3 regions of the Kitasatospora sp. MAP12-44 genome follow, and region 2 is predicted to be linked to each of the others. Evidence: riboswitches for the same ligand, from Rfam matches in the RefSeq annotation. Region 2 holds a riboswitch; each other region holds the start of a gene.

What was found. A riboswitch is a leader RNA that binds a small molecule or an ion and turns the genes downstream of it on or off. The one in region 2 is predicted to bind thiamine pyrophosphate.
Positions count from the first base shown of each region.
Region 1: linked by a shared signal. The riboswitch ahead of thiO (glycine oxidase ThiO) and the one ahead of thiC (phosphomethylpyrimidine synthase ThiC) in region 2 are both predicted to bind thiamine pyrophosphate.
Region 3: linked by a shared signal. The riboswitch ahead of P3T34_RS19520 (cytosine permease) and the one ahead of thiC (phosphomethylpyrimidine synthase ThiC) in region 2 are both predicted to bind thiamine pyrophosphate.

Region 1 covers NZ_JARZAE010000004.1:2,368,262-2,379,770, reverse strand. Annotated here, with positions in the region: gene bfr (bacterioferritin) at 1-157, opposite strand, end outside; gene P3T34_RS11195 (sulfite oxidase-like oxidoreductase) at 362-991, shown strand; gene pknB (Stk1 family PASTA domain-containing Ser/Thr kinase) at 1,004-2,941, opposite strand; gene P3T34_RS11185 (thiazole synthase) at 3,013-3,810, opposite strand; gene thiS (sulfur carrier protein ThiS) at 3,817-4,026, opposite strand; gene thiO (glycine oxidase ThiO) at 4,023-5,204, opposite strand; TPP riboswitch at 5,198-5,311, opposite strand; gene P3T34_RS11170 (FAD-dependent oxidoreductase) at 5,468-6,646, shown strand; gene P3T34_RS11165 (Rv2175c family DNA-binding protein) at 6,752-7,072, shown strand; gene thiE (thiamine phosphate synthase) at 7,072-7,725, shown strand; gene P3T34_RS11155 (polyprenyl synthetase family protein) at 7,727-8,833, opposite strand; gene metF (methylenetetrahydrofolate reductase [NAD(P)H]) at 8,992-9,906, shown strand; gene P3T34_RS11145 (hypothetical protein) at 10,011-10,784, shown strand; gene P3T34_RS11140 (NAD(P)/FAD-dependent oxidoreductase) at 10,812-11,509, opposite strand, start outside.
Region 2 covers NZ_JARZAE010000004.1:4,545,650-4,551,689, forward strand. Annotated here, with positions in the region: gene tenA (thiaminase II) at 1-531, shown strand, start outside; gene P3T34_RS21215 (DUF5326 family protein) at 713-913, shown strand; gene P3T34_RS21220 (VC0807 family protein) at 1,092-1,769, shown strand; gene P3T34_RS21225 (flotillin family protein) at 1,826-3,325, opposite strand; gene P3T34_RS21230 (hypothetical protein) at 3,494-3,700, opposite strand; TPP riboswitch at 3,834-3,968, shown strand; gene thiC (phosphomethylpyrimidine synthase ThiC) at 3,964-5,835, shown strand; gene P3T34_RS21240 (antitoxin) at 6,034-6,040, shown strand, end outside.
Region 3 covers NZ_JARZAE010000004.1:4,185,379-4,196,887, forward strand. Annotated here, with positions in the region: gene P3T34_RS19505 (FAD-linked oxidase C-terminal domain-containing protein) at 1-1,299, opposite strand, end outside; tRNA gene P3T34_RS19510 (tRNA-Ser) at 1,555-1,642, opposite strand; gene P3T34_RS19515 (trypsin-like peptidase domain-containing protein) at 1,701-3,446, opposite strand; TPP riboswitch at 3,680-3,828, shown strand; partial or broken gene P3T34_RS19520 (cytosine permease) at 3,820-4,176, shown strand; gene P3T34_RS19525 (cytosine permease) at 4,313-5,215, shown strand; gene P3T34_RS19530 (glycerophosphodiester phosphodiesterase family protein) at 5,280-6,101, shown strand; gene P3T34_RS19535 (ATP-binding protein) at 6,395-7,150, shown strand; gene P3T34_RS19540 (DUF5926 family protein) at 7,326-8,309, shown strand; gene P3T34_RS19545 (bifunctional DNA primase/polymerase) at 8,569-9,276, opposite strand; gene P3T34_RS19550 (PP2C family protein-serine/threonine phosphatase) at 9,781-11,391, shown strand.

The DNA.
Region 1 (11,509 bases), 2.2 Mb from region 2:
TCATCTCGTCGAAGGACTCGTGCCGGGTGTACTTGGCGAGCTTCGTCCAGCCGAAGTTCTCCTGCATCTTGGCGTGCAGGAAGTACTGGTTGATCGCGGTCAGCTCGGCGGTGAGCTGCTCGTTGAGGAACTCGATGACCTCGGGGTCGCCCTTCATGGCGGTGCCTTTCCTGCCTGCGCGGGGAACGGTGGCTTTCGACCGGAATCCTGACATCGGCAGGGGCGATATTTCCAGTAAGTTCACACTTACCAAGCAATCGCTGGGATTGTCGGATTTGGCCTGATTTTCTGGCCCGGGGGGCGTGCGGCGCAGCCGAGGGGCGCGCGGCTGGCATCGTCCGCCGTCTGTCACCATTGACGCATGGGTCAGTCCGAACACGAGCAACGGCAGCTGTCTGACCTGCGCCTTCCCCCCGGTCAGCGCCTGCAGCGCGGCTGGCCGGTGCTGCACTACGGTCCGGTGCCCCGCTTCAAGCCGCTGACCTGGGACCTCCAGGTCTTCGGGGCGACCGCCTCGGCCGAGAAGCACAGCTGGGACCACGAGGCCTTCCACGCCCTGCCCAAGGTCACCGTCCGCGCCGACTTCCACTGCGTGACCCGCTTCTCCATGCTCGGCAGCGAGTGGAGCGGCGTGTCGGGGGCCACCATCCTGGAGCTGGTCCCGCCGGCCCCGGGCGTCACCCATGTGATGGTCTGGGCGGAGTACGGCTACAGCGCCAACCTGCGGCTGGCCGACTTCGCCGACCCGCGCACGGTCTTCGCCACCCACCGCAACGGCGAGCCGCTGACCGTCGAGCACGGCTTCCCGGTGCGCCTGGTCGTCCCGCAGCTGTACGCCTGGAAGGGCCCCAAGTGGGTGCGCGCGGTGGAGTACATGCGCGCCGACCGCCGGGGCTTCTGGGAGGAGCGCGGCTACCACAACCGCGCCGACCCGTGGAACGAGCAGCGCTACTCCTACCAGGAGGAGCCCGGCGACGGGCCGATGCGGTAGAGACCGGCCGCGTCAGAACTTGATGGTCACCGTGGAGCCCTTGGGCGCCTGCTGGCCGGCGTTCGGGCTCTGCGAGCTGACGTTGAGCAGGCCGAGCAGGCTCAGTCCGCTGGACTTCACCTTGAAACCGGCCGCCGTCAGCGCGTTGGTGGCGTCCGACTCGCTCATCCCGACCACGTTCGGCACCTGCACCGGCTGCGGCCCCTTGGAGAGCGTCAGGGTCACGGTCGAGCCCGGCGCGGCGGTGCCGCTGACGTCCTGCGCGGTCACCGCGCCGGACGGGACGGTGTCCGAGTACGCCTGGTCGGTCCCGAGCGCCGTCTTGAAGCCCGCGCCGGTCAGCGCGCTCTGCGCCTGCGTCACCGGCTGGCCGACCACGTCGGGCACGGCGACCGGAGCCGGGCCCTCGCTGACCACCAGGGAGACCGGTGCGTCCACCGCCAGCTGCTGCCCGGCGGCCGGCGCGGTGCTGATCACCGAACCCTGCGGCACGCTGGGGCTGTAGTCCTGGCTGGTCGTCCCGGGGGTCAGCCGGGCGCTGCTGAGCTGCTGCCTCGCCTGGTCCAGCGGCTTGCCGGTGACGTCCGGCACGGCGATCCGCTCGGGGCCCTTGGAGAGGGTCACCTTGACCCCGTCGCTCTTGCGGGCCCGCGCGCCGACGCCGGGATCGGTGCTGATCACCTGGCCGGCCGGGACGGTCTCGCTGAACGCCTGGACGAACCGGCCCTGCAGGTCGACCCCGTTCAGCGTGCTGACGGCCTGCGCCTGGGTCTGGCCGATCACGCTGGGCACCGTCGCGTAGACCGCGCCGGAGAGGAGGTAGCTGGTCAGCGCGATGACCAGGGCGACGACGCCGAGCACCGCGCCCCACACCACACCCCGCCGCGAGCGCCGGGGCCGGCGCTGCGCCCGGGTGGGGGCGGGCTCGTTGTACGGGCGCGGCTGGGCGAGCAGCGGCATCGGCGGCAGCACGCTGGTGTGCTCGGGCGCGGGAGCCGACAGCGGCGCGGTGATCACCGAGGTCGCCTCGGCGGTGGCGAACCGCGGGGTGGGCCGGGTGGAGGCGGGCGGCTCGGCGTCCAGCTGGTCCGGCGTCAGCGCGCGGCGCACCCGCTGCAGTGCGGCCAGCAGCTCCACTGCGTCCCACGGGCGGGACTGCGGCTCGCGGGCGGTGGCCGCGGCGACTATCGCGTCCAGCTCCGGCGGGATGCCGGGGACGGTGAGCGAGGGGGCCGGGACGGACTCGTGCAGGTGACGGTAGATCACCTGCATCGGGTTCTCGGCGACGTACGGCTTCTGACCGGTGAGCAGCTCGTAGAGCACGATGCCGGCCGCGTAGACGTCCACCCGCTGGTCGGTCGGCCCGGACTGCATGATCTGCTCGGGCGCCAGGTACGAGACGGTGCCCATGACCACGCCCGGCGTGGTGGTGCTGGTGACCGAGGCGCCCGCCTCGGAGAGCAGCCGGACCAGCCCGAAGTCGGCGACCTTGACCAGCCCGCCATCGGTGATCAGCACGTTCTCGGGCTTGACGTCCCGGTGCACCAGGCCCGCCCGGTGCGCGGCGCCGAGCGCGGCCAGCACCGGCTCCAGGATGTCCAGCGCGGCGCGGATGCTCAGCGCACCGCGGTCGCCCAGCACGTCGCGCAGGGTGCGGCCGGGCACGTACTCCATGGCGAGGAAGACGACGCCGCCGTCCGCGCCCTGGTCGAAGACGTTGACCACGTTGGGGTGCGAGAGCCGCGCGACGGCCTTGGCCTCCCGGATGAAGCGCTCGGTGAACTCCACGTCGCCGGCCAGCGCGGGGTGCATCACCTTGAGCGCCAGCACCCGGTCCAACCGGGTGTCGGTGCCCCGGTAGACCGTGGCCATGCCGCCCATCGCGATGCGCTGCTCGACCCGGTACCGGCCGTCCAGCAGCGCTCCGAGCAGCGGGTCGTTCAACGTCATGTCCACCGGAGCAGTGTAGGGGGGCCCGGAGCACGATGCGGTTACCCCGATGTCATGGTTCAGAACGCCGTTCAGAACGCCGGGCGCTCGCGGTGGTCGAGGTCGGCGCGGCCGGCCATCGCCGAGGAGGCCTCGGCGTGGAAGCGGCGCGGGATGCGGCCCGCCCGGTAGGCGAGGCGGCCGGCCTCGGCGGCCCTGCGCATCGCGTCGGCCATCAGCACCGGCTCTTGAGCGCGCGTCACGGCGGAGGCCAGCATCACCGCCGAGCAGCCCAGTTCCATCGCGAGCGCCACGTCGGAGGCGGTGCCCGCGCCGGCGTCCAGGATCACCGGGACGGTCGCGCTCTCCACGATCAGCTGGAAGTTGTGCGGGTTGCGGATCCCCAGGCCCGAGCCGATCGGCGAACCCAGCGGCATGATCGCCGAGCAGCCGACGTCCTCCAACTTGCGGGCCAGCACCGGGTCGTCATTGGTGTACGGGAGCACCACGAAGCCGTCGTCGACCAGTGTCTCGGCGGCGTCCAGCGTTTCGATCGGGTCCGGCAGCAGGGTCCGCTCGTCGGCGATCACCTCCAGCTTCACCCAGCTGGTGCCGAGCGCCTCGCGGGCGAGGCGGGCCGTCAGGACGGCCTCGCCGGCGGTGAAGCAGCCGGCCGTGTTGGGCAGGATCCGGATGCCGTTGCGGGTCAGCACGTCGAGCACCGAGCCCTGCGTATTGGCGTTCACCCGGCGCATCGCGACGGTGGTCAGCTCGGTGCCCGAGATCCGCAGCGCCTGCTCCAGGACCTCCAGGCTGGGGGCGCCGCCGGTGCCCATGATCAGCCGGGAGGTGAAGGTGGTGTCGGCGATGGTCAGAAGGTCGTCGGCCATGGCTGCTCAGCCTCCCTGGACGGCGGTGAGGATCTCGATCCGGTCGCCCGCGCTGAGTACGGTCCGCTCCCAGGCGCCGCGCGGCACGACGGTCTCGTTGACCGCGGCCGCGACCCCCGAGGGCGCGCTGCTCAGCGCGGAGACCACCTCGGCGAGGGTGGCGGTGTCCGCGACCTCGCGCGGTTCGCCGTTGACGGTGAGGGGGATCGGGTTCATCGGGTTGCCTTCACGGTGAAGCGGGTGGGGGAGAACGGGACGGCCGGCTCGGGCAGGACCCCGGTGGCCAGGTAGTCGGCGAGCAGGTCGCCGGTCACGGCGCTGAGCAGCACGCCGTTGCGGTAGTGGCCGGTGGCGGCCGCCAGGCCCGGCAGGTCGGTGGGGCCGAGCAGCGGGGCATTGTCGGGCGAGCCCGGGCGCAGGCCCGCGCTGGTCTCCACCAGCGGCAGTTCGGTGATCCCGGGCACCAGATCGTGCGCGTCGCGCAGCAGTTCGTAGACGCCGCCCGCGGTGACGGTGGTGTCGTAGCCCTGCTCCTCGCTGGTCGCGCCGATCACCAGCTCGCCGTCGGCGCGCGGAACCAGGTAGAGGTGCTGCCCGCGGACCACCGCGCGGACGTTGCGGGAGAGGAACGGGCCGTACGCGGTTGGCATCCGCAGCCGCAGGATCTGCCCCTTGACCGGGCGGATCGCGGGCAGCACGTCAGCCGGCAGCCCGGGCAGCAGATGGCTCTGCGGTCCGGCGGCGAGCACCAGTTGAGGAGCGGTCAGCTGTTCGCAGCCGTCCACCTCGACGCCGCTCGCGCGGTCGCCGTCCAGCAGCAGCGCGGTCGCCCGGCCGCGCCGCAGCACGACGCCGGCCTGTTCGCAGGCGGCCACCAGGGCGGCGCAGAGCCGGCGGCCGTCCACCTGGTGGTCGCCGGTGACGTGCAGACCGCCGCGGACCGCGGGGGAGAGCATCGGTTCGAGCTTGCGGCACTCGCGGCCGGTCAACCAGTGCGAGGCCAGGCCGAGCCGCTGGTGGAACGCGTGCAGCTCGCGCAGCTCCTCGCGGTCGTCGGAGTCCAGCGCGACGGCGAGTGTGCCGGTGGCGCGGTAGCCGGTGGGCAGGCCGGTGAGCTGCTCCAGTTCGGCGGTGAACGCCGCGTACCGCTCGTTGGAGGCGATCCCCAGACGCAGCAGCGGCTCCTCGCCGTAGTGCAGCTCGGTGACCGGTGCCAGCATGCCGGCCGCGACCTGGGCCGCGCCGCCGCCGGGCTCCGGGTCGACCACGGTGACTGCGAGCCCGCGCTGGGCGGTGCGCCAGGCGACCGCAAGTCCGATGACGCCGCCGCCGATCACCAGCACGTCGGTGGGCCGCGCTATCGGATCGGGCCGTGCGCAGTCTGTGCCTGTCAAGGCGCTGATGCTCCCTTCGCCGGAATGACCCGGATCAGGTTCGGACGGTCGCAGGCCGCGTCAGCCCGCCTCTCAGCCCGGTGCACCGGGCTCCCGTGATGAGGATGCCTCCTACCCTAACGCCGGGTGACACCCGGGCCGAAGGCGTGCCCGGCCCTCGATACGGGTTCCGGCAACCCCCGGTGAAGGCTGGTACGGATCGCTACAGTGAGCGAGTGGCTGAGCTGAAGAGCGCGGAACAGGTGGTCATCGTCGGCGCCGGCATGGCGGGAGCGCAGTGCGCGCTCGCGCTGCGCCAGGGGGGTTGGCAAGGGGGGATCAGTCTGCTGGGCGAGGAGTCGCAGCCGCCGTACGACCGGCCGCCGCTCTCCAAGGACGTGCTGCTCGGCAAGACCGACAGCACCGCCTTCGAACTGGACTGGGAGCAGCTGGGCATCGAGCTGCTGCCCGGCCGCCGGGCCACCGGCCTGCGCCCCGGCGTGCTGGAGACCGACGGCGGGGAGCTGGCCTACGGGCAGCTGGTGCTGGCCACTGGCGCCGACCCGGTCCGGCTGCCCGGCGCGGACGGCGCCCGGGTGCTGCGCACCCTGGACGGCGCGGACGGCGCCCGGGTGCTGCGCACCCTGGACGACGCGCTCGCGCTGCGGGCCGTGCTGCGCCCGGGCCTGCGGCTGGTGCTGGTGGGAGCCGGCTGGATCGGCGCCGAGACCGCCACCGCAGCCCGGCAGCTTGGCTGCGAGGTGACCGTCCTGGAGGCCGCCGCCGAACCGCTGGCCGGCGCGCTGCCGACCACACTGACCGCGCCGATGGAGCGCTGGTACGCCGAGGCCGGCATCGACCTGCGGCTCGGCGCGAAGGTCGCCGCCGTGCGGCCGGACGGCGTGCTGCTCGCGGACGGCTCGGTGCTGGCCGCCGACGAGGTGGTGGTCGGCATCGGTGCCCGGCCGGCCACCCGCTGGCTGGCCGGCTCGGGGGTCGAACTGGACCCGGCCGGGGCGATCCTCACCGACGCCTCGCTGCGCACCTGCCTGCCGCGGGTCTGGGCGGCCGGCGACTGCGTCAGCTACCCCTCGGCCCGGTTCGGGGAGCGGATCAACGTCCAGCACTGGGACCACGCGATGCACTCGGGACGGGCGGTGGCCGCCGCGCTGCTGGGCGCCGACGCGGCCTACGACCCGGTGCCGTACTTCTGGTCCGAGCAGTTCGGGCGGATGGTCCAGTACGCGGGTCGGCACGCGGCCGGCGACCGGCTGGTCTGGCGCGGCTCGCCCGAGGACCCGGCGTGGAGCGTGCTGTGGCTGCGCGAGGGCGCGCTGGTGGCGGCGTTCGCGGTCGACCGGCCGCGTGACGTGGTGCAGGCCCGCCGCCTGATCGACCAGGCCGTGGTGCTCGATCCGGAGCGCGCCGGCGACCCGGCGGTGGCGCTGAAGTCGGCGCTCTGACGGCTTCGCCCGGGGCGTTTGGTGCGCGGGAGTGCCAGGGGATGGCAGGCTGGTGCCGTGAGTAGCGATACGGATGCCAAGATCGAAGCCTTCGTCCACGAGTGGATGTACCTGCCCGACATCTCCGAACAGTGGGGTGTGCGGGTCACCGAAGTGCGCCAGATGGTCAAGGACGGTGAGCTGATCGCGTTCCGCCGCGGCGAGAACCGCTCGCTCCAGGTGCCGGCCGCCTTCATCGACGGACCCGGCCTGGTCAAGCACCTGGCCCCGACGCTGACCCTGCTGCGCGACGCCAAGTTCACCGACGAAGAGATCATCGAGTGGCTCTTCACCGAGGACCCGACGCTGCCGGGCAGCCCGATCCAGGCGCTGCAGGAGAACCGCGGGACCGAGGTCAAGCGGCGCGCCCAGGCGATGCTGATCTGATGGCCGGAGCCGACCACCGGGCGAAGCTCGCCGACGCCCGGCTCTACCTGTGCACCGACGCCCGGCGCGAGCAGGGCGACCTGCCGCAGTTCCTGGACGCGGTGCTGGCGGGCGGCGTGGACATCGTCCAGCTCCGGGACAAGGCCCTGGAGGCCAAGCAGGAGCTGGCGGCCCTGGAGGTCTTCGCGGACGCCGCCCGGCGGCACGGCAAGCTCTTCTCGGTCAACGACCGCGCCGACGTCGCGCACGCCGCCCGGCCCCAGGTGCTGCACCTGGGCCAGGACGACCTGCCGGTGCCGGCCGCCCGCGCGATCCTCGGCGAGGATGTGGTGATCGGCCGCTCCTGCCACGCCGAGTCCGAGGTGGACGGCGCGATCGCCGAGGCCGGCGTGGACTACTTCTGCACCGGGCCGGTCTGGCCGACGCCCACCAAGCCGGGCCGGTACGCGCCGGGCCTGGGTCTGGTGGAGTACGCGGCGCGGCAGACCACGGACCGCCCGTGGTTCGCGATCGGCGGGATCGACCTGGGCAACCTGGACGAGGTGCTGGCCGCCGGCGCCCGCCGGGTGGTGGTGGTCCGCGCGATCACCGCCGCCGACGACCCGGGCGCGGCCGCCGCGGAGCTGGCCCGCCGGGTGCGCGCGGTCCAGTAGCTCAGTAGCGGCGGACGGTGGCGGCCCGGGCGAGCGCGAGCAGCGTGGTCCGGGCCGCCTCGTCCGCCAGCGGGGCGGCGTCCAGGGCGGCCAGCGACTGGCCCATCAGCGAGTCGATCCGCTCCTCGACCCGGTCGGCCGCGCCACTGCGGGCGACCAGCTCGCCCAGCTCGGCGATCTCCTCGGCCCCCAGGCCCGGCGCGCCGAGCCGCTCGTCCAGTCGGCGGGCCTCGGCCGCGGGCAGGCCGCGCAGGGCCAGCGCGACCAGCATCGTCCGCTTGCCCTCGCGCAGGTCGTCGCCGGCGGGCTTGCCGGTCACGGCCGGGTCGCCGAAGACGCCGAGCAGGTCGTCGCGCAGCTGGAAGGCCTCGCCGAGCGGCAGCCCGAAGGCCGAGTAGGCGCCGACCAGTTCGTCGGACGCCCCGGCGAGCCGGGCGCCGACCTGCAACGGGCGCTCGATGGTGTACTTCGCCGACTTGTAGTGCAGAACGGTCTGCGCCCGGTCCAGCGCCAGCGCGTCGGTCGAGTCGCCGGCCACCGGCTCCAGCACGTCCAGGTACTGGCCGGCCATCACCTCGGTGCGCATCAGGTCGAAGACCGGCTTGGCGGCCAGCACGGCGGCGGGCGGCAGTCCGCAGCGGACGAAGAGCTCGTCGCACCAGATCAGCAGCAGGTCGCCGAGCAGCACCGCGGCCGCCGCGCCGTACTGCTCGCGGTCGCCGCGCCAGCCGCTGTCCCGGTGCAGCGCCTCGAAGCGCCGGTGGACGGCGGGCAGGCCGCGCCGGGTGTCGCTGCGGTCCATCAGGTCGTCGTGCACCAGGGCGCTGGCCTGCAGCAGCTCCAGCGCGGCCGCCGCGTGCTCGATGCCCTTGCTGTCGGCCGCCCCGCCCGCGCCGCGCCAGCCCCAGTAGCAGAAGGCGGGCCGCAGCCGCTTGCCGCCGTCCAGCAGGAAGTCACGCAGCGCGTCGGTGGCCGGGACCAGGCCGGGGGAGATCTTGCCGAGCAGGGCGCCCTGCTCGTCCATGAACGCCGTGAGCGCGGCGTTCACGCGCTCGCGGACCGCCTCCACATCGAGGGGCTGCACGGGCGACGGGCTGGGCGAGGTCACGGCGGTCTCCGGAATCACTGGGGTACGGCCAGACTAGCCCGGGCCACCGGAAGCCGTTGTCCGTGGACATCGCGCGGCCGTCGCGCGCTGTGGACAAGTCGTCTCGATCCGTGGACGTCGCCTGCCCACCCCCCTGGTCCGGCGGTTAACCTGCGAACATGGCACTAGGTATCGCCTCCACCAGAACCGACCGGGCACTGACGGTCCGCGAGCTGCTGGCGGCCGGTAAGCGGTCGTTCTCCTTCGAGTTCATGCCCCCGCGCAGCGAAGCGGCGGAGCAGAAGCTCTGGGACGCCATCCGCCGACTCGAAGCGCTCAACCCGAACTTCGTCTGTATGACGTACGGCGCGGGCGGCTCCTCGCGCGGCCGCACGGTCAACCTGGTCGGCCGGATCGCCTCCGAGACCACGCTGACCCCCGTCGCGCATCTCACCGCCGTCGACCACTCGGTGGCGGAGCTGCGCAACATCATCGGCCACTACGCGGACGAGGGCGTCCGCAACGTCCTGGCGGTCCGCGGCGACCCGCCCGGCGACCCGATGGGCGAGTGGGTGCGCCACCCCGAGGGCGTCACCTACGCCTACGAGCTGGTCGAGCTGATCAAGGGCATCGGCGACTTCTGTGTGGGCGTGGCCGCCTTCCCGCTGATGCACCCGCGCTCGGCGAACTGGGACGACGACATCCGCCACTTCGTCGCCAAGGTGCGGGCCGGCGCGGACTACGCGATCACCCAGATGTTCTTCGAGGTCGAGGACTACCTGCGGCTGCGCGACAAGGTCGCCGCGGCCGGCTGCGACGTGCCGATCATCCCGGAGATCATGCCGGTCACCAACGCCAAGCAGCTGGAGCGCTTCCCGCAGCTGAGCGGCTCGGCCTTCCCGGCGGCGCTGGAGAGCCGGCTGCGCGCGGTGATCGACGATCCGCAGGCGCTGCGCGCGGTCGGCATCGAGCACGCCACGGCGATGTCCGAGCGGCTGCTCGCCGAAGGGGCGCCCGGTCTGCACTTCATCACCCTGAACGGCTCGCTGGCCACCCTGCAGATCTACCAGAACCTCGGCCTGCACCGGGCCTGACCCGCGCCCGCTCGCACACCTGGGCGGATGTGGGGCCCCGAACGCGGAAACGGTACAGTCGCGGCACGCGCGCGCCGTGCGCCGGGCTGTGGTGGAGGTCGCAGATGAGCATCGGATTGCTGGTGTTGTACGCGGCCCTCGCGGCGGTCGCCCTGTGGCTGATCGCCGAGCTGCTGCTGCAGAACCGGGCCCCGCTGCACTGGCGGGGTGTGGCGCTCGGCGGGTTCGTGCTGGTGGTGGCCGGGATGGCGATCCGGTCCGTGCCGCTGATCGGCGCGGGCGCGCTGGCGTTCGCGACCGGCCAGGTCTTTGTGACGCTCGCGGTCAAGAGCGGGAAGTCGAGGGCCTGGTCGCTGCGCTCGGCCGACGGCGCGCTGCCCGGGCCGCTGGCCAAGGTGCCGCTGCTGAGCGCGGCCACCAGCGGTGAGCCGACGGTGGCCGCGGTCGCTGCCGCCGTGCCGGTGGTGGGCGAGGTCGGGCCGATCGAGGACGCCGAGCACGAGCACGAGGCCGTGCCGGACCCGCTGGCCGGGGACGAGTACGGCGTCTACGAGCCCACGGCCGAGTACCAGCAGGAGCAGCCGCAGCAGCAGCAGCCCGAGCAGCACGGCTACCAGCCGTACGGCGACCAGCAGCAGTGGCAGCAGCAGCCCGTCCCCGGCTACGAGCAGGGCGGCTACCCGCAGCAGCAGAACTACGAGTACTACCAGCAGCAGCCGCAGCAGCCCTACCAGGACCCGTACTGGCAGCAGCAACAACAGCAACAGCAGCAGCCGTACGACCCCGCGCAGTACCAGCCGGAGTACGGCGTTCCGCAGCAGCCGCAGAGCTACGAGTACTACCAGCAGCCCGAGACCTGGCACCAGCAGCAGCAGTAGCAGTACCCGCCGTCGCAGCGGCCCCGCTCAGGCCGGGCCGATCAGGCCCGCCGTGATGCAGGCCGACATGCCCGCGCGGGCCAGCCCGCCGCCCGGGTGCGCGGCGCCGCCGATCAGGTAGCGCCCGGCCGTCGGCTCGGCGTTGGGCGTGCGCAGGAACGCGCCGTGCGCGCCCGCCAGGGCCGGGCGCGGGACGGCGCCGCCCGGGGCCGAGGTCTCCCGCTCGGTGTCCGCCGGGGTGCGCACGACCCGCCACAGCACCCGCTCGCGCAGGTCCGGAACGGCCGCCTCCAGGTGCCCGAGCAGCTGGTCGGCGTAGCGGTCCGCGACGCCCGGCGCGGTCCAGTCAAGCCGGGCCTGCGAGGGGACAGTGACGGTGAGGGTGACCGTCTCGTGGGCGTCGTCCGGGCGCAGCGACGCGTCGTCCGGGCGCAGCACCTGCACCGTTGGGCGGGCGCAGAGCCGGGCGGTGGCGCCGAAGAGCGCGTCCAACTCGTCGGCCCGGTCGGCGGCGTGCACCACCGTGCGGTGCGCCACCCCGGCGGGGCGCGCGCCGCGCAGCGCGAGCAGCACGGTGAAGCGGCCCGGCAGCGCCGGGTCGCCGGGGGCCGTGCGCAGCAGCAGGCCGTCCTCGGTCGGCGGCTGCTCGACCCGGGTGTCGAACCTGAACTCCACGCCCCGCTGCTCGCAGCGCCGGTAGAACGCCTCGGCCAGCGCCCGCATCC
Region 2 (6,040 bases):
TCGCACTACCTGCGCGACTACGCCCGGGCGTTGGCGATCTGCGCGGCCAAGGCGCCGGGCGAGCAGGAGGTCCGGGCCTTCGCCGACGACGCGATCGGGGCGCTGGCCGCCGAACAGGGCATGCACGCGCAGTTCCTGGACGCCTTCGGGGACACCGCCGAGCGCGCCGCCGCCGAGCCGGTGCTGCCCACCACCCGCGCCTACACCAGCTACCTGCTGGCCACCGTCTACGGCGGCTCCTTCGCCGAGGCCGTCGCCGCGGTGCTGCCCTGCTACTGGATCTATGCCCGGGTCGGCGAGCAGCTGCTCGCCAAGTCCTCCCCGGACCCGCTCTACGCCCAGTGGATCGCGACCTACGGCGACGAGGCGTTCCAGTCGGTGGTGCGCCGGGTGCTGGCGCTCACCGACCGGCTCGGCGAGGAGCTCTCCGCGGCCGAGCGGCGCCGGGTGACCGAGCACTTCTGCACCACCTCGCGCTATGAGTGGATGTTCTGGGACGCCGCCTGGCGGGGCGAGACCTGGCCGGTCTGACCTGTTGGGGCACCTGGTTCCCCGGGGTTCCCCTGGCTTCCGGCTCAGGGGGATCTCCGGGTTCTCTCGGGGACCGGATCCCTCGTTTCCGACTCGTCGGGCTCGTACGATCGAGGTACCGAAAGCAGACGGGATGCGGCGACCACTAGGAGCCGACCCGAGGGGGAGAGAAGGAACGGACATGGCTGAGCTCTGGAAGTCGCTGCCCTCTTGGGTGCGCAACATCGTTGTCCCGATCATCGTGCTGGTGCTCGCCTGGAACGTGGTCTGGTTCGTGGTCGGCGTGGTCAGCGCGCTGGTGGGCTTCCTGATCAAGGCGCTGGTGGTGGTCGGTATCGCGGCCGCCGTGGTGATCCTGGTGAAGAAGGCCGCCAAGAGCTGACGCTCCTCCCCCGATCGTTCGGCGCCCGTTCCACTCGCGAGTGGGGCGGGCGTTCGGCTGTCATGCGGTTGCTATGACAGCTGTCACGCCGAACTGCGCACAGTCGGCACTGACGGGCGGTCAGGCCGGCGCGGCAAGCTGAACGCAGATCAGGAAGCGAGCTGCACAGGAGCAGACCATGAGCGAGAGCGTCACCGCCCCGGGCGCCGTCGGGACCTCGAACCCGTTGCCGGCCGCGCTGCGGCCACTGGCGGTGGACATCGTCGTCCCGCTCGCCGTCTACTACCTGGCGCACTCGGTGGCCGGTCTGGGTCTGGTCGCCTCGCTCGCGCTGAGCAGCGTCGTCCCGGCGGTGCGGACCGTGGCGGGCCTGCTGCAGGAGCGCTCGGTGAACGGGCTGGCGGCGCTGATGCTGGCGGTCAACCTGGTCGGGATCGCGCTCGGCGCGGTGGCCGGTGATCCGCGGCTGATGATCGCCAAGGACGGCGCGGTGAGCAGCGTCATCGGCCTGTCGATCGTCGTCTCGGCGCTGCGCGGCCGACCGCTGATGAGCGCCGGCCTCAAGCCCTTCCTGACCAGGGGTGACGTCGGCCTGAGCGCGCGGTGGGACCTGCTGGCGCAGGACTCGACCGAGTTCCGCCGGGCCGAGCGCCACCACTCGATCATCTGGGGGCTCGCGCTGGTCGCCGAGTGCGTGCTGCGGATCGTCCTCGCCTACACCCTGCCGGTGGCGACCATGGTGTGGCTGGCCACCGTGCTGCTGATCGGCGCGATCGGGGTGGCGAGCGTGCTGAGCGGCCCGTCCGGCCAGCGGCTGAAGGCCTTGCTCACGGCCCCTCGGACTCCCGCGAACTGACCGAAGCCCGGCCCCCGGAGAACATCCAGGCGGCCGGGCTTCGGACGGCATGCGGGTCAGGACGCGGAGTCCCCCTGGAGCGGAATGCTCTGGGTGGTCGTCCGCTTGGCGCCGGTCTCGGCGGGCACGGCAGCTGTGGTGGCGGGTACGGGGGTCTCGCCGGCGGCGTTCATCGAGCCGAGCAGCTGGCGGGCCAGGCCGAGGCCGGTGCCGCCCATGGTGAGGGCCTTGGCGAACATCTCGCCCATGCCCTCGGCGCCGTTCAGCAGCACCATGTGCTCGACGTTGCCGAAGGCCTCCGCCCCGGCACGCACGATCTCCGGCCAGTTTTCGGCCAGTTGCTGGGCGACCACGGCCTCCTGGTTCTCGGCCAGGGCGGCCGCGCGGGCCTTGATCGCCTCGGCCTCGGCGAGGCCGAGCGCCTTGGCCGCGGCGGCCGCCGCCAGACCCTTGGCCTCGGCGCTGGCCGCCTCGGCCTGGCCGGTGGCCCGGGTGGACTCGGCGCTGGCGAGACCGCGGGCCTTGGTGGCCTCGGCCTCGGCGATCGCGGCGATCTTCACCCGGTTCGCCTCGGCGACGGCCTTGAGCTCGGTCTCCTGGGCCTGCGCCTGGGCGGCCGAGATCCGGGCGTCGCGCTCGGCTTCGGCCTTGGTGCGGGTCTCGTACGCGCGGGCGTCGGCCGGCTTGCGGACCTCGACCTGCAGCTGCTGCTCGGTGCGGTGCGCCTCCAGCTCGGCGACCTTGGTCTCCTGGACCACGACCTCCTGGCGCGAGGCGGCCTGGGCGAGCGGTCCGGCCTGCAGCGCGCGGGCCGCCGCCGTGTCCATCTCGGCCTGGTAACCGGCCTGCTGGATACCGGAGTTGCGGGTCGCCTCGGCCTTGCGGGCGAACGCCTCCTGCTCCGCCTCGGTGGCCTCCCGGTCGGCCGCGGCGGCCGCGATACGGGCATCACGCTGGACAGCCGCGGCGTGCGGGGCGGCCAAGTTCTTGATGTAGCCGGTCGGGTCCAGGATCTCCTGGATCTGCAGCGAGTCGATGATCAGACCCAGCTTCTCCATCTCGGAGCCGGAGGCGGCCCGGGTCTCACCGGTCAGCCGCTCGCGGTCGCGGATCATCTCCTCGACCGTCAGCCCGCCGACGATCGAGCGCAGGTGGCCGGCGAAGACGTTGTGGACCCGGTGGCCCATCATCTTCTGCTGGTCCAGGAAGCGTCGGGCGGCGTTCGCGATGGAGACCTGGTCGTCGCCGACCTTGAAGATCACCACGCCCTTGACCTGCACCGGGATGCCCTGGGACGTCACGCACTCGACGTCCAGGTCGGCCTCGTTGAGGTCCAGTGACAGCTTGCGGACGACCTGGACGCCCGGGGTGACGAGCGTCCCGCGCCCGGTCACCACGCGAAAGCCCAGGCCGTCGGCGACGCCCTCGGTGCGGTGCCGGGAGCCCGAGATGATCAGGGCCTCATTGGGCTCGGCCACCCGCCACATGAGCTTGAACAGAATGATGAACAGGATGATGACTGCGGCGACCCCACCGCCGACGATGCCGAAAAACATCGGCCTTTCCCCCTTCAGACACACGACGTCCCGTGACTGCGCTCGGTTGTGCAGGATGGCGCGGAACCCCGTGGCGACACGTGATTCTGCGCCGATTCCGATCGCTTGGGAAGTCCGATACGGCGTGTCCTGTCACTCAGTGCCCGCGGAGGCACCTGCGTTCGACTGTCAGCCGAACGCGGGGGAGACGTAGACCGTCCGCGGTGGCTGGTATTCGACCACCACGACGGGCGTGCCGACGAGCAGCGAATCCCCCGGCGCCGCCGGATACGCGAGGAACGCCTCGGTCCCCTGCCGCTCCGGCACGTGTACCAGCACCTCCCCGACCAGTCCCGGTCCGACCTTCCCGGTGACCCGTCCCGTACAGCCGATCATGTGCCCGCCCCCTCTTCGGTTGTGTCGCCGTCCAGTCTGTCCCACTGGCCGGGAGCTGCCCATATCCAGGACCCCCTCTGGACCGACGCCGGAGCTGCCGCTACCGTATGGACGTCTTTTGTGCAGGCAAGACCGCCTGCAGAACGGGAGCTCGGAGCACCGGGCTGAGAGGGCGCTGACAGGTACGCGGGCCGCGTACCGATCGCTGCGTCGACCGCAGGAACCTGGACCGGGTAATGCCGGCGTAGGGAGTAGAGGGTCTGATGACCATTTTTGATGCACGTTCGGCTGCCCAGACGAGCGCCGAGAGCCTTTCCGGCGGTCCTTCCGAGAGCCCTTCCGAGAGCCCTTCTGAGGGTCCCGCCAACAGCGCCGGCACCGGCTACCCGACCCCCGCGTGGCGCAAGGCCTACCGCGAGGGCTCGCGCCCCGACCTGCGCGTCCCGTACCGCGAGGTGCAGCTCACCAACGGCCGCACCGTCCCGCTGTACGACACCTCCGGCTCGTACACCGACCCGGCCTACCAGCCCGACGTGCGGCGCGGCCTGCCCGCACTGCGTGACCCGTGGATCCGTCAGCGCGGCGACGTCGAGGAGTACGACGGCCGCGAGTCCCGCCCCGAGGACGACGGGATCAAGCACACCTCGCCGCGCGGCGGCAACCTGCGCAACCTGGACGCGGTCTTCCCCGGCCGCCCGCGCCGCCCGCTGCGCGCCCGGGACGGGGTGGCGGTCACCCAGCTCGCGTACGCGAAGTTCGGCATCGTCACCCCCGAGATGGAGTTCGTGGCCCTGCGCGAGGGCCTGGAGCCGGAGTTCGTCCGCGAGCAGGTGGCCCGCGGACGCGCCGTCATCCCCGTCAACGTCAACCACCCCGAGGTCGAGCCGGCCATCATCGGCACCGACTTCCTGGTGAAGATCAACGCCAACATCGGTAACAGCGCGGTGACTTCGTCCATCGAGGAGGAGGTGGAGAAGATGACCTGGGCGACCCGCTGGGGCGCCGACACGGTCATGGACCTCTCCACCGGCCGCAACATCCACACCACCCGCGAGTGGATCCTGCGCAACTCCCCCGTGCCGATCGGCACCGTGCCGCTCTACCAGGCGCTGGAGAAGGTCGACGGCAAGGCCGAGGAGCTCAGTTGGGAGGTCTACCGCGACACCATTGTCGAGCAGTGCGAGCAGGGCGTCGACTACATGACGGTGCACGCCGGCGTGCTGCTGCGGTACGTCCCTATGACCGCCCGCCGCAAGACCGGCATCGTCTCGCGCGGCGGCTCGATCATGGCCGCGTGGTGCCTGGCGCACCATCAGGAGAACTTCCTCTACACCAACTTCGAGGAACTCTGCGACATCCTGCGCGCCTACGACGTCACCTTCTCACTCGGTGACGGCCTGCGCCCCGGCTCGATCGCGGACGCCAACGACGAGGCGCAGTTCGCCGAGCTGCAGACCCTCGGCGAGCTCGGCCGGATCGCCCGCGCCAAGGACGTCCAGGTGATGATCGAGGGCCCGGGCCACGTCCCGATGAACAAGATCCGGGAGAACATGGATCTCCAGAAGGAGATCTGCGACGAGGCGCCGTTCTACACCCTCGGCCCGCTGACCACCGACGTCGCGCCCGGCTACGACCACATCACCTCCGGCATCGGCGCCGCGATGATCGCCTGGTGGGGCACCGCGATGCTCTGCTACGTCACGCCCAAGGAGCACCTGGGCCTGCCCAACCGCGACGACGTCAAGACCGGCGTGATCACCTACAAGATCGCCGCCCACGCCGCCGACCTGGCCAAGGGCCACCCCGGCGCCCAGGCCTGGGACGACGCCCTCTCGGACGCCCGCTTCGAGTTCCGCTGGGAGGACCAGTTCAACCTGGCCCTCGACCCCGAGACCGCCCGCGCCTTCCACGACGAGACCCTCCCCGCCGAGCCGGCCAAGACGGCCCACTTCTGCTCCATGTGCGGCCCGAAGTTCTGCTCGATGAAGATCAGTCAGAACATCCGCGAACTGCACGGCGAGGGCTCCACCGCCGTCGCGAGCGAACTGGACGAGGCGGCCGCCGCCGGCATGGCCGAGAAGTCCGCCGAGTTCGCCGCCAACGGCAACCGGGTCTACCTCCCGTTGGCGAACTGACCACACTCGCCAACGATCTGGTCCTGCTCTGAGAGGCCGGGGGGCCTCTCAGAGCAGGACCAAAGATCAGCAAATCCACATCGACGATGCTCTCGCGCTATGGGCGGTCCCGTTCCCGGATGTCGGGGGAGGGATTGGCGCTTGAACTGGCCAGTTTTCGTGTCTGCATTTCGCAGTCAGTGATGCTAGAGTGCAGATATGACAG
Region 3 (11,509 bases), 360 kb from region 2:
CAATCCTTTCATCTGCTTTTGCAGCTCCAGTCCGACCGGCCCCAACTCCTTCGCCAACCACTCCCGCTTGAGCAGTCCGACGCCGTGCTCGCCGGTGATCGTGCCGCCCAGTTCCAGGCCGAGCGCCATGATCGCGTCGAAGGACTGCCGGGCCCGGTCCACCTCGTCCGGGTCGTCCGCGTCGAAGGCGACGATCGGGTGGGTGTTGCCGTCACCCGCGTGGCAGACCACGCCGATGGTCAGCCCGTAGCGCTCGGCGATCTCGGCGACCCCGTTCAGCATCGCGCCCTGCCGCGAGCGCGGCACCGCGACATCGTCGACCATCGTGGTGCCCAGCTGCTCCATCGCCGTCAACGACAACCGACGTGCCTGGAGCAGGAGTTCGGACTCCGCCTGGTCCTCGGCCGGGACCACCTCGGTGGCGCCGGCCGCCCGGCAGAGCTCGCCGACCGCGGCCAACTCGCCCGCCGGGTCAGCCCCGTCGAAGGCGACCAGCAACAGCGCCTGGGTGGACTCCGGAAGTCCCATCTGCGCCAGCTGGTTGACCGCCCGCACACTGACCGCGTCCATCAGCTCCATCAACGACGGGGTGAACCCCGCCGCCATCACCGCGCAGACCGCCGCGCAGGCCGCGTCGGCGTCGGCGAACTCCGCCACCATCGCCAACTGCGGTGCCGGCGCGGGCCGCAGGGCCAGCACCGCGCGGACCACCACACCGAGCGTCCCCTCCGAGCCGACGAACAGCCGGGTCAGGTCGTAACCGGCCACCCCCTTGGCGGTCTGCCGACCGGTACGCAGCAGCCGGCCGTCGGCCAGCACCACGTCAAGGCCCAGCACGTACTCGCTGGTCACCCCGTACTTCACACAGCACAGGCCGCCCGCGCCGGTGCCGATATTGCCGCCGATGGTGCACGACTCCCAGCTCGACGGGTCCGGCGGATAGGACAGCCCGTACTCACCGGCCGCCCGCGAGAGCACCGCGTTGACCACGCCCGGCTCGACCACCGCGATCCGGTTGACCGGGTCGACCTCCAGGATCCGGTCCATCTTCACCAGGGAGAGGACGATGCACCCCTCCACCGCGTTCGCCGCGCCCGACAGCCCCGTCCGCGCGCCCTGCGGCACCACCGGCACGCCCAGCTCGGTCGCGGTCCGCAGGACGTGCTGGACCTCCTCGACGGTGGACGGGAACACCACCACCGCCGGCGCCCCCGACGCGCAGAAGCCGGCCATGTCGTGCCGGTACGCGGCCGTCACCGCCGGATCCACCACGACCGCGGACTGCGGGAGCCCCTTCATCAGCCGCTCGGCCAGTCCACTCACCGGCACCGCCTCCTCTCGCCAGGGGGCACGCCGGACACACACCCCACGCCCCGCACTCTGCCGTGCGGCCCGCCCGGACGAAAGCCGCCCCGTCGGGAGCCGCCCCCGGGCCCCGGGACGGGAGTCGAAGAAAGGGACGCCGCCGGGCATCAGCGGGCGCTGACGGACTGCCAGGGACGGGAAATGCAGGTGGCCCCTGACCAGCGTTGCTGGTCAGGGGCCGTTCTCCTGCGGAGGATGTGGGATTCGAACCCACGGTGGCGGGTCACGCCACGACAGTTTTCAAGACTGTTCCCTTAGGCCGCTCGGGCAACCCTCCTGGCGGAGGTCAGCCTAACGGGTCCGGTGGGGATTGGTGCACTCGGTTTTGGTGGGGGTCAGCTGTCGCCGGTCTTGGCGCCGAGGGTGACGGTGGTGGTGGCGGTCTGGCCGTTGCGGGTGTACTGGAGCTGGACCTGGTCGCCGGGCTGGTGGGTCCAGATCTCGCTGACGAGGCCGGGGGCGTTGTCGATCGGGATGCCGCCGAACTTGGTGATGACGTCGCCGGCCTTGAGGCCGGCCTTGTCGGCGGGGCCGCCGGGGGTGATGGCGGGCTGGCCCTGGACGGGGCCGGACTGGATCTGCGCGCCGTCGCCCTGGTAGTCGTCGTTGCGCAGCACGCCGAGGATGGCGTAGACCGGGGTGCCGGTCTGGATCAGCATCTGGGCGACCCGCTTGGCCTGGTTGATCGGGATCGCGAAGCCGAGGCCGATGCTGCCGGCCTGGCCGCCGCTGCTGCCGGTCGAGTTCGACTGGATGGCGGAGTTGATGCCGATCACGGCGCCGCTCGCGTTGAGCAGCGGGCCACCGGAGTTGCCGGGGTTGATCGAGGCGTCGGTCTGCAGGGCGTTCATGTAGGAGACCTGCGCGCCGCTCTCGTCGCCGGAGGCGACCGGGCGGTTCTTGGCGCTGACGATGCCGGAGGTGACGGTGCCCTCCAGGTCGTACGGCGCGCCGATGGCGATGGTGACGTCGCCGACCGCGACCTGGTCCGAGTCGCCCAGCGGGAGCGGGACGAGCTTGTTGGTCGGCGGGTTGTCGAGCTTGATGACCGCGACGTCGTAGCCCTTGGCCTGGCCGACCACCGAGGCGGCGTAGGTCGAGCCGTCGGAGAACTTGACGGTCAGCTTGCCGCCGTTGGCCGCCGGGGCGACCACGTGGTTGTTGGTGAGGATGTGGCCCTGGGTGTCGAAGACGAAGCCGGTGCCGGTGCCGGACTCCTGGGCACCGTCCGCCTTGATGGTGACGGTGCTGGGCAGCGCCTTGGCGGCGATGCCGGCGATCGAGTCGGGGGCGCGGTTGAGCGACTTGGTGTTGTCGCCGGCGGTGACGGTCGTGCTGCTGTGGCTGCTGGAGGTGAAGCCGATGGTGCCGCTGCCGTTGTCCTTGATCGCGGCGCCGGCGACACCGCCCGCGAGGCCGGCGACCAGCGCGACGGCGGCGATCAGCGCGACCAGGCCGCCGCGCTTCTTACGCGGTGCGGCGGGCTCGCCGTAGCCGCCGGGGTAGTCGCCCGGGTAGCCCGGGCCGCCGGGGCCGGCCGGCGGGTTGCCCCAGCCGCCGAGCGGCTGGCCGGCGCCGAAGGGGTGGTGCTCGGCGTGCGGCGCGGACGCCGCGGGCACGCCGGGCGTGATCGGCGTGCCGGCCGAGGTGTCCTCGGTCGGCGCCGCGTACGGGTTCTCGGGCGCCTCGGCGGCGACCGGGACGGCCGGCACGACGGGCGGCGGCGCGTCCAGGTAGGCGGGAGCCGGTGCGGCCGGGGTGGCCGGGGTCGGCGCGGCCGGAGCGGCCGGCACGACGGGCGGCGGCGCGTCCAGGTAGGCGGGAGCCGCGGCCGGCGCCGGGGTCGGTGCGGCGGCCGGTTCGACCGGGATGACAACGGTCGGCTCGGGAACCGACTCCGAAGCCGACTCCGAAGTCGCCTCGGAAGCCACCGCTGCCTCCGGCTCCGGGGCGTTGAGCTTGGTGAACGCGAGGGTCGGCATCGACTCACCCACCGGCGGCGTGCCCCCCTGCTCCCCGTGGCCGCTGGAGGGCTGCTCCCCCTGCGGCCCGGCGGGCTCACTCTCGTGCTCGGTGCTCACGGACGACCTCCATCGCTGACAGGACCTTGGCCCATAGTTTTTCCCATGACGGATCTGGTTGCCGTAAGGAGCCCCCTGAAGAACCGCTAAGAATCCTTAGGTAGGCCGAACAGCCCCCCGCCCGCCGTTCGGAACCCTCTCCCGGATCCCCCCGAGCAGAGTTCCGCGATGCGGACGGCGCACTTGCCTCCACCTTGGCGGAATCACCAGGTCGGGCTACCCTTGCGCTGCCAAATCTGACACGCGGGAGCTTGGACCCACCAGGCTGAGAGTGCGCTGTTCGACCGTACGCCATGATCACTCGGGCGATGCGGGCGAGGGAGTGCTGACCGCCGGAACCTGACCGGGTAATGCCGGCGTAGGGAGTATCGCCATGACGGCTGCTTCGCCTTCCCCATCTTCGTCCGCGCTGCTGGACCGGCCGCCGGGTGCCCCGAGCGCTCGCCCCGAGGCCCCGCTGACGCTGGACACCGCACCGCCGCGCACGCTGGGCTTCAAGGACCAGTTCGCGCTCTGGGCCAACCTCGGGATCAGCCTGATCGGCTTCACCAGCGCCGCCACGGTGCTCGGCCAGCCGGGCAGTGAGCTCTCCTTCACGGCCGCCGTCACGGCGATCGTGGTCGGCACGGTGATCGGTACGGCGATGCTCGGCGTGGCCGCGCTGATCGGCGCCCGTACCGGTGCGCCGGCGATGGCCGTCCTGCGCGGGCTGTTCGGCACCAGGCTGTCGTACCTGCCGACCGTGCTGAACATCCTGCAGTGCGTCGGCTGGGGGGTGTACGAGCTGATCGTGATCGCCTGGGGCGCCCAGACGGTGGCCGACACCCAGGGCTGGCGCTGGCTCTTCGTGGTGCTGGGCGGGGGCGGTGACCACGGCGCTGACCATCTGGCCGCTCGGCTCGATCGCCGCGCTGCGCAAGTACGTGGCGATCGCGGTGGGCATCGCGATGGTCTACTTCACCGTCCAGCTGGCCCGCCAGGGCTTCCCCGACCCGGGCGCGGGCAACTGGAAGGGCTTCCTGGGCGCCACGGACGCGATCATCGCCGTCTCGATCTCCTTCGTGCCGCTGGCCGCCGACTACACCCGGCACTCGCGCACCCCGGGCGCCTCGTTCTGGGGCACCTTCTCCGGCTACACGATCGCCCAGGTCTGGTGCTACCTGCTGGGCCTGATCGCGCTGCTGCAGTCGCACGGCAACGTCGACAACCTGCTCGACTCCTTCGCCGGGGTGACGGCCGGCTGGGCGTTCCTGCTGGTGCTGGTACTGCGCGAGGCGGACCAGTCGTTCGCCAACGTGTACTCGACCGCGATGTCGGTGCACAACCTGTTCCCGCGGGTGGACCGGCGGCTGCTGACCGGCGGAATCGGCGTGCTGGTGACGGTGCTGGCGCTGCTGATCAAGGAGTTCACCGCCTCGTACTACAACTTCCTGGGGCTGATCGGCTCAGTCTTCGTGCCGCTGCTCGCGGTGCTCGCGGTGGACTTCTTCCTCGGCCGCGGCCGGCAGGGCTGGGACATGTCGCAGGACTCCCCGGCCCGCCCGCTGATGCTGCTGCCGTGGGCGCTGGGCTTCGCCATGTACCAGTTCCTGGCGCCGACCGCGATCGCCGGTTGGTGGACGCACTTCTGGACGAGCGTGCAGTCGCTGGTGCACTTCACTCCGCAGCAGTGGTCCTCGGCCTCGCTCTTCTCCTTCCTGGTCGCGGCGCTGGTCACCTGGGGTCTGACCAGGCTCACCCCGGCCGCGCCGGCCGCGCCTGCGGAGTAGCTGCGCCCCCCGGAGTTGGGGGTGTGGTCGCGTCCGCGTCACCTCCACGTCCTAGGGTTGGAACGTGACCACTCCCGACCTCTCCGCCCCCACCCCCGGCCGCAGCGCGCGGCCGGTGCAGGTGGTCGCCCACCGCGGCTCCTCGGCGGCGCTCCCCGAACACACTCTGGTGGCCTACGGCCGGGCGCTGGAGGAGGGCGCGGACGCCGTCGAGTGCGACGTCCGGCTGACCGCGGACGGGCAGCTGGTCTGCGTCCACGACCGCGGCATCAGCCGGGTCTCGGACGGGCGGGGCGTGGTCTCCACGCTCACCCTGGCGGAGCTGGAGAGCCACGACTTCGGCTCCTGGAAGCAGGCCGGCCCCGAGGCGGACGGCGCCCGGGTGCTGCGTCTGGAGAGCCTGCTGGAGCTGGTGGCCGACTGCGGCCGCCGGGTGGACCTGGCCATCGAGACCAAGCACCCGGTGCGCTACCGCGGCCGGGTGGAGGCCGAGCTGCTCCGGATGCTGGACCGCTTCAAGATCGTCGGCAATCCGGACGAGGCCCCCGACCGGGCGCACGCGCGGATCATGAGCTTCTCCGGCCTGGCGCTGGGCCGGGTGCGGGCGGCCGCGCCGGACTTCCCCCGAGTGTTCCTCTTCGAGCACGCGCTGCTGCCGCGGCTGTGGCGCGGCCAGGGCCTGCCGGGCGGCGCGGTGATCGCCGGGCCGGGCATCGAACTCATCCGCAAGCAGCCGGAGTTGGTGACCAGGCTGCGCGCCGCGGGGCACCGGGTGCACGTCTGGACGGTGGACCGGCCCGAGGACGTCGAACTCTGCCTGGAGCTCGGTGTGGAGGCGATCATCACCAACCGCCCACGCGATGTGCTGGAGCAGTTGGGCCGCTGACGGCGGCAGGCAGGCGGCAGGCAGTCGGTGGGGCGGGCGGCGGGCCCGGAGCGCGCTGACCGGCGCGCGAGTTGGCGTACGCGGGCGCGGGCAGGGGTGGCGCGAGCGGCCCGGCGTACGGATTCCCGCTCCCCCCGATTGACGCAGGGTAAGCAGTGAATCACCTTTTGCACACAGCGTGTTGCTGCTCCGCAAGCGTTCCACAATTGACGCGCCACGATCGAGTTCAGCCTGTTTCCGGCGCATTCCCCCGGGGCATCCATCCCTCGGCAAGCGCTGAAGGAGGTCCGGGGGTGGCGTTGATGGTGGCGCGCGAAGTGCCGACTTCATCGACCATGGCGGTGCCGCACGGTCCGGCCAGTGTCGGGGCCGCACGGCGCCGACTGCGGCGAGATCTGGGCGACCACGAGGTGCCCGATACCGTCATCGATGACGCGGTTCTGATCCTTTCCGAACTACTCAGTAATTCATGCCGCTATGCGCGGCCGCTGGGCCCTTTGCTCGATCTCGACGGGGGGGCGTCAGTCGAATTCGGCGAGCTGCGGCACGATTTGCCGAACGGGGTGAACTCGCCGAACGCGGTGAACTCCGCGAACGCCGCCGCGCGCCCCGCGCACGGCGCGCGCTCCTCCCGCGGCGCGCGCGCGGTGAATCCGGTAGCGGCCGCCCGCTCGGCCGTGGCGACGGACAGCCGTGCGGAGAGTTCCGACGACCTCCCGCGCGAGCACACCGACCGCGACGACAACCGCGGCGAGCACACCGAACCGGACGACCCGGGCGGCGTGCTGGTGCGCTGGCAGATGCACACCGACGGCCTGCTGACCCTGGAGGTCACCGACGGCGGCGCGCCGACCAGACCGCTGCCGGCCAGCCCCTCGCTCACCGCCAAGGGCGGCCGCGGGCTGAGCATCGTCGGCGAGCTGGCGGCCGACTGGGGAGTCCGGGACGCGCCGGGCGAGGTGACGGTCTGGGCGGCGCTCCCCGCCTACACCGGGCACAGCGCCGCGGCGGGCGCGGAGCACGACGCCGAGCACGCACGCTCGGCTTAGCGCCTGGGCACGGGTCGGAGCGGGTCGGGGCGGGTCGGGGCGGGTCGGGGCGGGTCGGGGTCGGGGCGGGTCGGGGCGGGTCGGGGTCGGGGCGGGTCGGCGCGAATCGGGCCGAGGGGCAAATCTCAGTAGGCTGCCCCGGAGACAGAGACCACCGTCCCGGGAGAGCCGCACCATGGCCAAGAAGGCCGCCAAGAAGTCGCCCCAGCAGAGCCGCACCGCCGCGCCGACCGGCACCGTCCCCGTCGTCGGGGCCCGCGAGGACTGCCCCTGCGGCTCCGGCCGCCGCTACAAGGCCTGCCACGGCCGCGAAGCCGCGCACGCCGTCCAGGAGCTGGTGCACCGTCCGTTCGAGGGACTCCCGGGTGAGGCCGACTGGGTGGCGTTGCGCGAGCTGGTGCCGGCCGCCACCGTGCCGCTGAAGCTGACGGCCGCCGCGCTCGCGGGTGCCGACGGCGACGTCCCGTCCGTGGCACTGGCGACCGTGCTGCCGCTGGCCTGGCCGGCGCTGCGCCGCCCCGACGGGTCGATCCTGCTCGGCCTGCAGACCCAGTCCTCCTCCGGCGACCTCAGCCGCGACCTGGCCGACGCCCTGGTGGAGGCCCTGGTGACCGCCCCCGGCACGCCGGTGCCGACCCGCCGGGCCTCCGCCGAGGGCCCGCGCCTGCAGGAACTGCTGGACCTGGAGGCCGAGTTCGTCCCGGCCGTGCACACCGGGTTCGAGTTCTGGCTGGAGGACGCGGAGTCCGCCACCGGCGAGGTGGCCGCCTCCCTGGAGCGCGCCAACGCCTCGGCGATCCCCACCGAGAAGCTCACCGGCGTGGAGTCCTCGTACTGGTGCAGCACCCCGGAGAAGAACCACCTGCGCTGGGTGATGACTGTCCCCGAGGAGCAGCTGCTGGACGCGCTGGCGCGGCTCTCGGCGGCCGGCGAGTCCTCGCTGGGCGAGGGCACCAAGCTGGTCGGCTCGTTCCGCGCGCACGGCCTGCTGGTGCCGGTCTGGGACCTGCCGGTGGCGATGTCGGCCGCCGACTGCGAGAAGCCGGCGGCGGCCTTCGCCGAGCGCCTGGCCGCCACGCTGGCGGCTCCCGCACCGCTGACGGCGGACGAGCGCAAGGCGCGCGCCAACCTGGTGAACCGTCAGGTCACGCTCAACTGACGGAACCTGGCGCAGTGTGATCGACATCGGTCATCCGACGTGATACCGGTCACACCTGGCCCGGCGGGCCCGAAATCTCGGGCGCCGGGCCGCGCGGGGAAATTGGCTACGGCGCCAATCCTTGTTACTGTTTAAACAGTCCGGTCGCTGGTGCATCCCCCGTCGCCAGCGGCCGGATCTTCAATTTCCGGGGCCGTGCCCATCGGAGAACGCGCCGAAGACCCCGCCGGACACCGGCCGGCAGGCCGCCGCCAGGCCCTCAGTACGCCAGTCGAGTCCCGTCCGGCGCCGCCGTTCCGGCCGCGAGCAAGGGCTCCAGCAAGGCCGTCACGGCCGGCAGCCGCACACCCCCGCCCGGCAGCGCCACCGGCCGCCGCACCCAGCGCACCGCCTCCCGGCCGCCCTCCCCCAGGCGCGAGGGCGGCAGCACCAGATAGCCGCCGGGCCCGTGGTACCGCACCGAGCTCGGCACCCGCCCCGGCCCGCCACCGGGCAGCAGGGTCTCCTCCTGCGCCACCAGCAGCTCCGCCAACTCGGGGTAGGAGTACGGCGCGACCAGCAGCGCGTAGCGGCTCGCCGTCGCCAGCACCGGACCGGACGGCACCCGCAGTGCGTCCAGGTAGTCGAGCACCCGGGCACCCGCCACGGCCGGCAGGCTGACGGCCGCCACCGCGCCGCCGGTGGCGACGATCAGCGACGCCTGCGGGCTCAGCCGCTCCCACCACCAACGCACCATCCGTGCCTCGGTGGTGGCCGCCAGCAGCGGGTGCTCGTCCGGGTGCGCGCCGGGCACGGCGCAGACCGGGTTGCCGCACGAGCAGGAGAGCGCGCACTGCGCACCGTCCGGCTCGCGCTCCACCACGACCGCCCCGGGGACCACCGGCCAGCGCCACCGCTCGACGCAGGTCAACGCCGCCTGGAGCAGCGCCTGCCGGTTCCTGCGGTGTCTTCCGGACATCTCGGACATCTCACGCATGAGCGCTCGTTCCTTTCCGGGACCATCGGGGGAGCACGACTGTCGAGACCTGACCTGACGCGGCCGGGGAACCGCAGGTTTGCTCATGTGGCACCGCACCGCGACGGACGCGCGCCGGGCGGCCTGCCATGCCGCGGACGCGCCCCTGGAACGAGAATCCCTCATGCGACCGAATGGACGCCTTCCGGCACCCTCCGGTTCCACCGTACGAGTGAGTGACTTCTGGTCAACAGCGTTGCCGGGCGGGGGACCCCTACGATCCGGGCAGGGTCCGGCAGCCTCTCGTTGGCTTGTGCCCGCATCCCGGGTGCTCCATTCCGCACAACTCCGCACGGTCGGCCCGGCGCCCGGCGCAGAACCAGCCATCCGGCGGGGGTCCGATCCTGGACACGCGCCAACCGTCCTGTGTAGAAGTGGGGCACTACGAGTGGTTTGGCAGGTCTCACCCCTCGGGGTTGTCCGGGTGACAGGTACCACAGCGCTGGGAGTTGCGGCATGAGTGACAACCATCCGTCCGCCGCCGGTGGTGGCGGCGGTGGTGCGGGCAGCGGCGCTCCGGACCTGACCGCCGCCACACTGACCACCCTGCTGGACTCCGGCGCCCCGCTGCTCGGTCCGCCGCCGCACTCCCCCGCCGTCCACCGACCGACCGAGCAGCCCACCACCGGCCGGGCGGCCGAGCCGGCTGACGCCCCGTCCGACGGCGGGATCGGCAGCGGGCGGGTCGGCACGCTCGACGGCGGAATCGACGAGCGGCTCGACGGCCGGCTCGCCGCCCTCGACTGGCTGGCCCGGCACACCGAGCGGCTGGCCGGGGCGCGCGGCCTCGACGCCACCCTGACCACTCTGCTGGACTCCGGTGCCAGCCTGCTGGGCGCCGGGCGCGCCCTGCTGGTCCCGATCGCGCGCGACTGCGCCGACGCCGGACGCCCGCAGCCGACCCACGGCACCATGGTCGGCCTGGCCCTGGACCGGGCGGCGCTCGGCGCCCTGGAGACCGTCCCGACCGAGCAGGGCCCGTTCGCCGGCCTGCTGCGCGCGTTCGACCGCCCCGAGCAGCTGCTGCATCCAGATCTCACCGCTGATCTCACTGCTGACCTCTCCGCCGACCTCGATGACGACCTCGCCGACCCGACGCTCGGCCCGCGCTTTCGCGAGGTCGCCGCGAGCCTGGGCATCGGCGCCTGCTTCGCGCTGCCGCTGGCCACCGAGGAGGACGGCCCGCTCGGCGCGGCCGTCTGGTTCTACGAGCAGCCCACCGTGCCCGGCCGCGAGCAGCAGGAGCTGGCCCGCCGCTACTGCGCCTTCGCCGCCCCGCTGCTGGCCGGCCGCCTCGACGCGGACCGCCGCCGGCGCTCCACCGAGGCGCTGCGCCGCGGCCTGCTGCCCGACCACCTGCCGTATGTGCCCGGGCTGCGGCTGGCCGCCCGCTGGGTGCCGGCCGGTCTGGACCTCTCGGCGGGCAGCGACTGGTACGACGCGATCGCGCTGCCGGACGGTTCGGTCGGGCTGAGTGTCGGCAGCGTCTCCGGTGACGGCCCGGGGGCCGGGCCGGGCTCGGCGCCCGGCGCGGCGACCGCGATGGGCCGGGTCCGGGCCGCGCTGCGGGCGTACGCGGTGCTGGAGGGCGAGGACCCGGTCTCCGTCCTCGGCGACCTGGAGCTGCTGCTCAAGACCACCGAACCGGCCCGCACCGCGACCGCCGTCTACGCCTGCGTGGAGCCCGCCGAGCGGCGGATCGCGCTGGCCGGCGCGGGCCACTGCCCGCCGCTGCTGGTCACCCGCTACGGCGCCGAGTTCGTCGAGACCTCGCTCTCCGCCCCGCTCGGCATGCTGGCCTGCTGGGAGGCGCCCGGCGTCGAGCTGAACGCCGAGCGCGGCGACCTGCTGCTGCTCTACACCGAGGGTCTGGCCCGGCGCTGCGGCAGCACCCTGCACGCGGGCCAGGCCAACCTGCGCAAGGCCGCCGCGGACGCCCCGCGCGAGGTCCGGCAGGACCCGGACCGGCTCTGCGCACACCTGCTGACCAGCTGCGTCGGCAGCGGTGACGAGGCCGCCTGCGGCGCGACCGACGACCTGGTGCTGCTCGCCGCGCGCTTCGAGTAGCCGCCGGGAGGACCAGGACCTGCCGAACGGATGATCGGCCTGGCGTCCGTACCATGGGACGCACGGCCGCCCCACCGCGTCGCGATCCGATGCGTCCGAGGCGGCAAGAATCGCAAGG